3 regions of the Rhizobium sp. O111 genome follow, and region 2 is predicted to be linked to each of the others. Evidence: predicted binding sites of a transcription regulator. Region 2 holds the regulator's gene; each other region holds the start of a gene.
What was found. The regulator PhoB, encoded in region 2, activates phosphate uptake and scavenging genes when phosphate is short. The targets are predictions, from matches to a motif close to TGTCATNNANCTGTCAT.
Positions count from the first base shown of each region.

Region 1: ACVTFQ_RS05910 (inorganic diphosphatase) is a predicted target of PhoB. The motif match lies at 1,385-1,401, and genes of this name have one in related genera.
Region 3: ACVTFQ_RS16465 (alkaline phosphatase D family protein) is a predicted target of PhoB. The motif match lies at 1,253-1,269, and genes of this name have one in related genera.

Region 1 covers NZ_JBSHXL010000001.1:1,146,752-1,150,025, reverse strand. The annotation lists gene ACVTFQ_RS05915 (aldo/keto reductase) at 1-651, shown strand, start outside; gene ACVTFQ_RS05910 (inorganic diphosphatase) at 727-1,329, opposite strand; gene ACVTFQ_RS05905 (DMT family transporter) at 1,461-2,363, opposite strand; FMN riboswitch at 2,452-2,601, opposite strand; gene hupB (DNA-binding protein HupB) at 2,724-2,999, opposite strand; gene lon (endopeptidase La) at 3,205-3,274, opposite strand, start outside.
Region 2 covers NZ_JBSHXL010000001.1:142,362-145,635, forward strand. The annotation lists gene pstB (phosphate ABC transporter ATP-binding protein PstB) at 1-368, shown strand, start outside; gene phoU (phosphate signaling complex protein PhoU) at 412-1,125, shown strand; gene phoB (phosphate regulon transcriptional regulator PhoB) at 1,162-1,845, shown strand; gene ACVTFQ_RS00720 (GcrA family cell cycle regulator) at 1,927-2,472, opposite strand; gene ACVTFQ_RS00725 (aspartate aminotransferase family protein) at 2,900-3,274, shown strand, end outside.
Region 3 covers NZ_JBSHXL010000001.1:3,285,808-3,289,081, reverse strand. The annotation lists gene ACVTFQ_RS16470 (M3 family metallopeptidase) at 1-921, shown strand, start outside; gene ACVTFQ_RS16465 (alkaline phosphatase D family protein) at 1,344-2,921, shown strand; gene typA (translational GTPase TypA) at 3,057-3,274, shown strand, end outside.

The sequences.
Region 1 (3,274 bases), 1.0 Mb from region 2:
GTCGACAGCCTCGACCTCGTGCAGCTGCACTGCCCGCCGACGGAGGTTCTTTATCGCCCTGAGGTGTTCGAGGGCCTGAACGAGCTGCAGAAGGCCGGCAAGATTCGCGGCTATGGCGTCAGCGTCGAGAAGGTCGAGGAAGCGCTGAAGGCGATCGAGTTCCCCGGCGTGGTCAGCATCCAGATCATCTACAATCTCTTCCGCCAGCGCCCGAGCCATCTGTTCTTCCAGGAAGCGCGGCAAAAGAATATTGCCGTCATCGCCCGCGTCCCGCTGGCAAGCGGCCTGCTCTCTGGCAAGATCAGCCGTGAGACGACGTTTGCGAGCGACGACCATCGCAACTTCAACCGCCATGGCGAAGCATTCGATGTCGGCGAGACCTTCGCGGGCGTTCCGTTCGAGGTCGGCCTGCAGGCGGTGGAAGAGGTTCGCAAGCTGGTTCCCGAGGGCGCCACGATGGCGGCGTTCGCGCTGCGCTGGATCCTGATGAGCGATGCCGTCACGGTGGTCATTCCTGGCGCCCGCAACGCCGAGCAGGCGAAAGCCAATGCGGCAGCCGCCAGCCTTGCGCCGCTGACGCATGAGGTGATGGCCGCGAGCCACGAGATCTATGACCGGCTGATCGCGCCGCATGTGCACCAGCGCTGGTAACAGCTATAACTATTTCACCAAACAGAAATGGCCGGGCATCGACCCGGCCATTTCCTTACCTGGGCTTTGCCCGGATTACTTCTTTTCAGCGTAAGCCTTGATGGCGGCGGCGACTTCGGCCTGTGCCTTCTCGGCGTTTTCGAAGCCGTTCAGCTCGACAACCTTACGCTTTTCCGGCAGCTGCTTGTAGACGCGGAAGAAGGCCTGCAGGCGCTGCTGCTCGATCTCGGGAAGATCGGTGATTTCCTTGATCTTGTCGTAGCTCGGGTCGATGTCGCTGGCCGGAACGGCAACGATCTTGTCGTCCCGTTCGCCGCCGTCGATCATGTTCAGCACGCCGATCGCACGAACCTTGATGATGGCGCCCGGAACAACCGGCTCGCGGGTATAGACCAGAGCGTCGAGCGGATCGCCGTCACCGCCAAGCGAGCTGGTGATGGAGCCGTAGTTGGCCGGGTAGATAACCGGCATCGACTGGAAGCGGTCCACGACGATGTGGCCGGTCTTGGCGTCGATTTCATACTTGGTGAAGCTTCCCTGCGGAATTTCGATCGCCGTGAAGAACTCCTTGCTGTCGTCCTTCGGCTGCGGATAGTCGAGATAGGAAACATAGTCGGAAGCGGCGGCAACGCCGGCCGTGAAGAGAACGGCAGCGGCCGCGGAAATAATGGTCTTCATAAGAGATACCCCCAATTGGCATTGCGAAGAAACGCCCTCCGCCTATGGGGTTTGCATTACAGCGATGTGACATATGCCGGGCACTCATTGCCATCCACATGACAATCTCGTGAGCGCCCGGAGCAGATCTGTTATGCGGATCCGCGCTCGCGCTTCATCTCGTGGCGCATGAGGAATAGCGAGGCGCAGAGAATCAGGCCCGCACCTAGCCACAAATAGCCCGCGGGCGCATAGCCGAAGACCAACCAGCCAGCGAGAACGTTGAGCGGCAGCTTCAGATCGTCGAAGGGCTGGACATAGGCGGCATCGGCGGCGCTGTAGGCGAGCGTCAGAAGATACTGGGCGATCGCCGTCAGCAGGCCGGCGGCGACGAGCAGCATCAACACCGTGCCTGTTGGCATCGCGAAGCCGGCCGCAAAGGCGAGACCGCCGTTGACGGGCGTGAGGAGCACGAGCAGCCAGACCGTGATCGTCTCCGGCTTCTCGATCCCCGTCAGGCTCTTGGTGATCAGTGACGAGGCGCCCCAGAGCAGCGCCGAAAGGATCGGCAACAGTGCCGCCCAGCTGAAACTGTCCGACCAGGGCTGCAGGATGATCATTGCTCCGGCGAAGCCACAGGCCGTGGCGCCCCAGCGCACTGCCCCTACCCGCTCGCCGAGGAACAGGCGGGCGCCGAGGATGATGAAGAAGGGCGAGGTCATGACCAGCGCGATCGCCTGCCAGATCGGCACGCTCGCAAGACCAGCGACCCAGGTCTGGACACCGAGGGCGGCCAGCACGACGCGAACGATGTGGCGCCAGGGGTATTGGGTGCGCATCGCGCCAAGGCCGGTCTTCCACAGGAAGGGTAGCGAGAAGACGAGCGCGAAGGCATATTGCCAGAAGGCGACCGAGGCCGACGGAAAGGCCAGGGTCATCGTCAGCCATTGGGTGACGACGTTGAGAACAGCAAAGGCGATGCCGGCAAGCACCATCCAGCTTGCGCCGGCAAGCGCACGCGATGCGGATATGGAAATATGGGTAGTCTGATTCATGTCATTCATCCGAACAAAAGGACCAACATAAATCAGGACGCATGAACGCGGGTGCCGACGCGGCGGACGATGCCGCCCCGCGTACCCTGCTCATTCTCTTTCATCCGGACTATGACCGTCGGCTCCGGAATTCAACCGGATCTGCTGACCCTTCTCACCTGAGGTGAAAAGGCGCTCGCGGGCTCAAGCTTGCGCTCTTACCGCCGGTGGGGAATTGCACCCCGCCCTGAGAATGATCCATGCGTAGTTGAAAGCCGCGATCGCGGCAAGTCTCGCAAATGCGAAAAGGGTCCGGCTTTCGCCGAACCCTTCGAATACTTGTGCTGCCGGTCTCGTTGCCCGGCTGCCAAGCAAATCCAATCAGCCGTTGACGGCTTCCTTCAGGCCCTTGCCGGGCGTGAACTTCGGCACGTTGCGTGCCGGAATGTCGACTTCAGCGCCGGTCGACGGATTGCGGCCCTTGGTGGCAGCGCGATGGGAAACGGTGAAGCTACCGAAACCAGCGAGGCGAACGTCGCCCTTGCCCTTGAGTTCAGCCTGGACAACTTCGAAAACAGCGTCGACGGCCGAAGCGGCATCGGTCTTCGAGAGTCCTGCCTTTTCGGCAACTGCGGACACGAGTTCATTCTTGTTCATGTTTCCACCCCTTTCAAATGGTTCGAAACGACTCAAATCTATAGCCGGGCACGGAATTTGGTGCATCAGGCCCGCCGCACCCCAAAGAGCCTGCAAATAAAGGAAAAGCAAGCGTCTCCGTACGGTTTTCACAAAAAAAGGCTGGCAAAAATGCCAGCCTTTTCAGGGTTTTTAAGCAATAGGGCACGAATGTGGCAAACAAGGCTCAATGAGCGATGGAAGTGCCGCTTTCGTCGTGCCCTTCGACCGTTGCGATAACAGGCGTTTCCACCGTG
Region 2 (3,274 bases):
GCGCCGGCCTGTGGAACGAGGTCAAGGACCGCGTGCATGAAGGCGGCACCGGCCTGTCGGGTGGTCAGCAGCAGCGTCTGTGCATCGCCCGCGCGATTGCTGTCAGCCCCGAAGTCATCCTCATGGACGAGCCCTGCTCAGCGCTTGACCCGATCGCGACCGCCAAGGTCGAGGAGCTCATCCACGAGCTGCGCGAAGCCTACACGATCGTCATCGTCACGCACTCGATGCAGCAGGCAGCACGCGTTTCGCAGCGCACCGCCATGTTCCACCTCGGCAACCTCGTCGAGGAGAACGATACCGACAAGATGTTCACCAACCCGGATGATCCGCGCACCCAGGATTACATCATGGGCCGCTTCGGCTGATCTCCGAAACCGGTAAACCTCAGGACATTCAAGGATAAGCCCCATGGCATCGACACATATCTATTCCGCCTATGACGATGATCTCAAGTTCCTGACGCGCCGCATCTCCGAAATGGGCGGCCTCGCGGAACAGATGGTCGGCGACGCTGTTCGCGCGCTCGTCAACGGCGACACTTCGCTCGCCCAGAAGGTCATCTCCGACGACGTGATCCTCGATCACGCCGAGCGCGAGATCGGCGAAAAGGCGATCATCACCATCGCCCGCCGCCAGCCGATGGCCGCCGACCTTCGCGAAATCATGGGCTCGATCCGCATCGCGGCCGATCTCGAGCGCGTCGGCGATCTCGGCAAGAACACTGCCAAGCGCGTCATCGCTGTCCAGAGCACGGGCGTTCCGCGCAAGCTCGCTCGTGGCCTCGAGCATCTTTCCGAACTGGCGCTTGTCCAGCTCAAGGAAGTTCTCGACGTCTACACCAGCCGCGTTGCCGACCGCGCCAAGTCGATCCGCGAGCGCGACGAGGAAATCGACGCGATGTACACCTCGCTGTTCCGCGAGATGCTGACCTACATGATGGAAGATCCGCGCAACATCACCAGCTGCACGCATCTTCTCTTCTGCGCCAAGAACATCGAGCGCATCGGCGACCACGCCACCAACATCGCAGAGACCATCTACTACATGGCTACCGGCGCCCAGCCGGAAGGCGAGCGTCCGAAGGACGACACCGCCAACACCGTCGGCGCGGTCACGGAATAAGCGTTCCGGACCCACGCCCCCAGGAGACCGAGACGAATGATCCCAAGAGTAGCAGTCGTTGAAGACGAAGAAGCACTGAGCGTGCTTCTTCGCTATAACCTCGAGGCCGAAGGCTTCGAAGTCGATACCATCCTTCGCGGTGACGAGGCCGAAATCCGGCTGCAGGAACGCACGCCCGACCTGTTGATCCTCGATTGGATGCTGCCCGGCGTTTCCGGCATCGAGCTGTGCCGTCGCCTGCGCATGCGCCCGGAGACCGAGCGCCTGCCGATCATCATGCTGACCGCCCGTGGCGAGGAAAGCGAACGTGTTCGCGGCCTGTCGACCGGCGCCGACGACTATGTCGTCAAGCCGTTCTCGACGCCTGAGCTCGTCGCCCGCGTCAAGGCGATGCTGCGCCGCGCCAAGCCGGAAGTGCTCTCCTCGCTGCTGAAGTGCGGCGATATCGAGCTCGATCGCGAAACCCACCGCGTTCACCGCAAGAGCCGCGAAGTCCGCCTGGGACCGACCGAATTCCGCCTTCTGGAATTCCTGATGTCGTCGCCCGGCCGTGTCTTCTCCCGCTCGCAGCTGCTCGATGGCGTCTGGGGCCATGACATCTATGTCGACGAACGCACCGTCGACGTACACGTCGGCCGCCTGCGCAAGGCGCTCAACTTCTCGAACATGCAAGATGTCATCCGCACCGTTCGCGGCGCCGGCTATTCGATGGAAGCGTAAGGCGCTTCCATTTCATCCGATCCAACGAAAAACGGGCCCGCAAGGGCCCGTTTTCTTTTGTTCCTTATCCGGCTTTCCGGGTCATGCGACCCGGTTGGCTGCCTTGCGGCGCTCGTTGACCGGCTGGTAGGCCATGCGCTGGTGATAGGTGCAGTATGGCGAGTTGTCAGGGGATTCGCAGCCGCAGAAGTGGAAGTCATCCGTCAGCGGATCGCCGACCGGCCACTTGCACGTACGCTCGGTCAGTTCCGTGAGGCCGAGGCGGCGCGAGATCGGAACGACAACGTTGGAAGCGGGACGGTAACGGACTTCCTCGATCGCATCGATATCCATCTCTTCCTTGAGAGCCACTGCGCCCTGCGGGCGGGCAACGGCGCGGCTTGGCGAGATGCGTGCGGAATTGAAGTTGCTGGCGGGGCGGGGCGTCGAAACCGCCGGGCGCTTCGGTGCTCTGGTCGCCGTCGTCGTGCCGCCGGCCTTGGCGCGGCCAGGCAGGTTCAGACGGTGGACCTTGCCGATGACGGCGTTGCGGCTTACACCGCCAAGTTGTGCCGCAATCTGGCTGGCGCTCAGGCCTTCGGCCCAAAGCTTCTTCAGTCTTTCAACGCGCTCGTCTGTCCAGTTCATGCCCTGTCTCCGCCTTATTGCGTTGGTGTAGGCAGAATCCCTCACCCATGGCACGGACGTGTCCGGACCAAGAAACGCTTGCTCGATTTTGGTGACTAGTTCCGCCGCATGCAGTCTAGTAATTGAGTTTTAACCTAGAGTGAGGGCGACTCCGTGACAAGAGTCGGTTGAATCGCGGCGAATCGATTTCTCGGTTTTCCCCAACTTGCTGGGTGGTAGAGTCATTTCTGCAACATTAGCTGTTGATAGCTCGCCGGCGCCCTGATGCTTGCTTGACGCATGCGACAAAAGCTCAGTTTTGTTGACATCGCACTGCGAAAAGACAATAGTGCCCCTCGCCGCCGAAAGGCGGCATTTTTCATTTCCGGGCACCCGCTTTTTAGCCGGAGTCCGGGCGATTATTGAGCGAATGACAGGAGATCGCGCCATGGCTGAAGCCGCGCCGCTTTATGATACCTACTCTCGTGCCCCGCTGCGGTTCGAGCGAGGAGAGGGCGTGTGGCTGATCACCGAAACTGGCGAGCGATATCTCGATTTCGGCGCGGGCGTTGCCGTGACCTCTGTCGGCCATAGCCACCCGCATGTCGTCGGAGCACTGAAGGATCAGGCCGATAAGGTCTGGCACCTTTCCAACATTTACGAGATCCCCGGTCAGGAGCGTCTCGCCAAGCGGCTGACGGATGCAACCTTCGCGGATAAGGTGTTCTTCACCAACTCCGGCGCCGAAGCGCTGGAATGCGCGATCAAGACCGCGCGTCGCTACCAGTATTCGAAGGGTCATCCCGAGCGCTTCCACATCATC
Region 3 (3,274 bases), 3.1 Mb from region 2:
GTTGCCGCCTATCACCCCGATGTCCGCGTCTTCGAAATCCGCGATCGCGACGACAAGCTGGTGGCGATGTTCCTCGGCGATTATTTCGCCCGCTCGTCGAAGCGCTCGGGCGCCTGGATGAGCGCGTTCCAGTCGCAGCACAAGCTGCCGCTGAAGAATGGTGCTCAGGGCGAGCTGCCGATCATCTACAATGTCTGCAACTTCGCCAAGCCGGCCGAGGGCAAGCCGGCGCTCTTGTCGCTGGATGATGCTCGCACGCTGTTCCACGAATTCGGCCATGCGCTGCACGGCATGCTCTCCAACGTGACCTACCCTTCCGTGTCGGGCACCGGCGTGTCGCGCGATTTTGTCGAACTGCCGTCGCAGCTTTACGAGCATTGGCTGACGGTGCCTGAGATCCTGAAGCAGTACGCCGTGCATTTCGAGACCGGCAAGCCGATGCCGCAGGATTTGCTCGACAAGGTGCTGGCTGCGCGCAGCTTCAATGCCGGGTTCAACACGGTGGAGTTCACCTCGTCCGCTCTGGTCGACATGGCGTTTCATACGCGGGACGAGGTTGCCGATCCGATGGCGGTGCAGGCCGAGGTGCTGAAAGAGCTCGGCATGCCGAAGTCGATGGTGATGCGCCACGCCTCGCCGCACTTCCAGCATATCTTCGCCGGCGGTTATTCGGCGGGCTATTACTCCTACATGTGGTCGGAAGTGCTCGACGCCGATGCGTTTTCGGCCTTCGAGGAGACGGGCGATGCGTTCAATGGCGAGATTGCGCGAAAGCTGCGCGATCACGTCTATTCGGTGGGCGGGTCGGTCGATCCGGAGGATACCTACCGGGCATTCCGCGGCAAGCTGCCGAGCCCGGATGCGATGCTGGTGAAGCGTGGGCTGGCGACGTTCGAGGAGTTGGCGGGGAGTGATGCGTAGGTTGTTTGTTTGATGTTGGGGTGGGGTAGCGGCTCTTGCGATTGAGTTGATACCCCTTCGGGCTTTGTGGGTGTGATACCCCCCTCTGCCCTGCCGGGCATCTCCCCCACAGGTGGGGAGATTGGCTGGGCGCGGCCGCTCGCTCCACTCTCATTGTTTGGCTGAGAGCAGACCACGAGTCGATCTCCCCACCTGTGGGGGAGATGTCCGGCAGGACAGAGGGGGGTAATCCTTGGCCGCAGCGTAAGCGAGAGCCGGCGCCTCGGATAGCCAAGCGAGACGCAAACCCCACCCATCCCAACACAAAACTGTCGCCAAACCTTCGGAAAACCGTCATGGCGGCGTCAAGTGGGTGACATGTGGGGTGGGCATAGGCGGGGTGCGGGAGATCGTCCCGATTGCCAAGCCGGATGCGCCACCCGATGACACTGACGGAACCGACTCGCCGCCGTTTCTTATCCTCGATGGGAGCGGTTGGCGGATTTGCCGTGGCGGGGCTGGCGATGCCCTATTATGCGCGCGGATCGTCCAGCCGGCCGGTGTTTACCTCGGGCGTGCAGTCCGGCGATGTCGATCAGACCTCGGGCGTCATCTGGACGCGGGTGGATCGGCCGTCGCGGCTCTTCGTGGAATACTCGACATCAGACAAGTTCTCCAACGCCGTGAGGCTGCCGCCGATCGATGTCACGCCTGACAGCGACCTGACCGCGAAGCTGTTGCTCCAGGATCTGCCTGCCGATCAGGAGGTGTTCTATCGTTTCCGGGCGGCGGATATCCAGGACATCAACAGCCGGTCGGAGCCGATCCTCGGGCAGTTTCGCACCGCGCCCGTCTCCCGCCGCGATATCCGCTTCGTCTGGTCGGGCGATACGGTGGGGCAGGGGTGGGGGATCGATGAGGAGGGGATGCGGACCTATTCGACGATCGCCTATCACCGGCCGGATTTCATGATCCATTCCGGCGACACGATCTATGCCGACAATCCCGTTCCCGACGAGATTTCGCTGCGCGGCGGCGGGGTCTGGAAGAACCGAGTCGTCACCGAGGCCAAGCGCGAAATCGCCCAGACGCTCGACCAGTTTCGCGGGCAATGGACCTATAATCTGCTCGATGAGCATGTGAAATCGCTCAACGCCGTCTGCCCCATCTTCTACCAGTGGGACGATCACGAGGTGCTGAACAACTGGTCGCCGTCGACCGATCTCAGCCATGACGATCGCTACAAGGAGAAGTCGGTCGCGGTGCTTTCGGCACGGGCGGCACGAGCCTTTCACGAGATGACGCCGACGCGCCATGTCGCGGCCGAGCCGGGGCGGATCTATCGCAAGGTTTCCTATGGGCCGCTGCTCGACGTGTTCTTCGTCGATCTGCGCTCCTATCGCGGGCCGAACAGCCATGGGCTGGACGAAAAGCTTTCGCCGCAGTCGCGGATATTCGGCGAGCGGCAGGTGGCGTGGCTGAAGCGCGAACTGGTGCGCTCGACGGCGACGTGGAAGGTGATCGCCTGCGATCTGCCGATTGGTCTCGTCATCTGGGACGATTATGGCAACCGGCGCGGAGCAGAATCGATCTCCAATGGCGACAATGGCGCGCCGCTCGGTCGCGAGCTCGAATTCGCCGATCTCCTGCGCTTCATCCGCGATGCCGGGATATCGAACATGATCTGGCTGACGGCCGACGTGCATTACGCGGCGGCGCATCACTATAGTCCCGAGCGGGCGAAGTTCCGCGAGTTCCTGCCGTTCTGGGAATTCGTGGCCGGACCGTTGCATTCGGGCACCTACGGGCCGCAGGAGCTCGACATGACCTTCGGGCCAGAGGTCAAGTTCATGAAGGCGGCGCCCGGTGGGACCGAGCAGAACCTGCCGCCATCAGCAGGCATGCAGTTCTTCGGTCTCGTCGATATCGATGGTGCCAGCGAGCAGCTGACGGTGCGGCTGATGGATCGCAACGACCAGGAGCTCTGGCGGGTGGTGCTCGACCCCGAAAGGACGAGCTGATGCGATCCGTGCTATACGTGCATTCCTCTCATTCCAGGCTCCCCCCTTTCGCATTCGCGAAAAACACTGTAAGAGCCGCCCCAATGCAATTGGCGCCCTCCCAGCGTGGCGCCCCAGCCTCAGAGATATAGACATATGGCACTTCGCAACATCGCGATTATCGCGCACGTTGACCATGGCAAGACGACACTGGTCGACGAGCTCCTGAAACAGTCCGGTTCGTTCCGCGAAAACCAGCGCGTTGCGGAACGCGTGATGGACTCGAACGACCTGGAAAAGGAACGCGGTATCACGATCCTTGCCAAGGCGACCTCGGTCGAGTGGAAGGGTGTTCGCATCAACATCGTCGACAC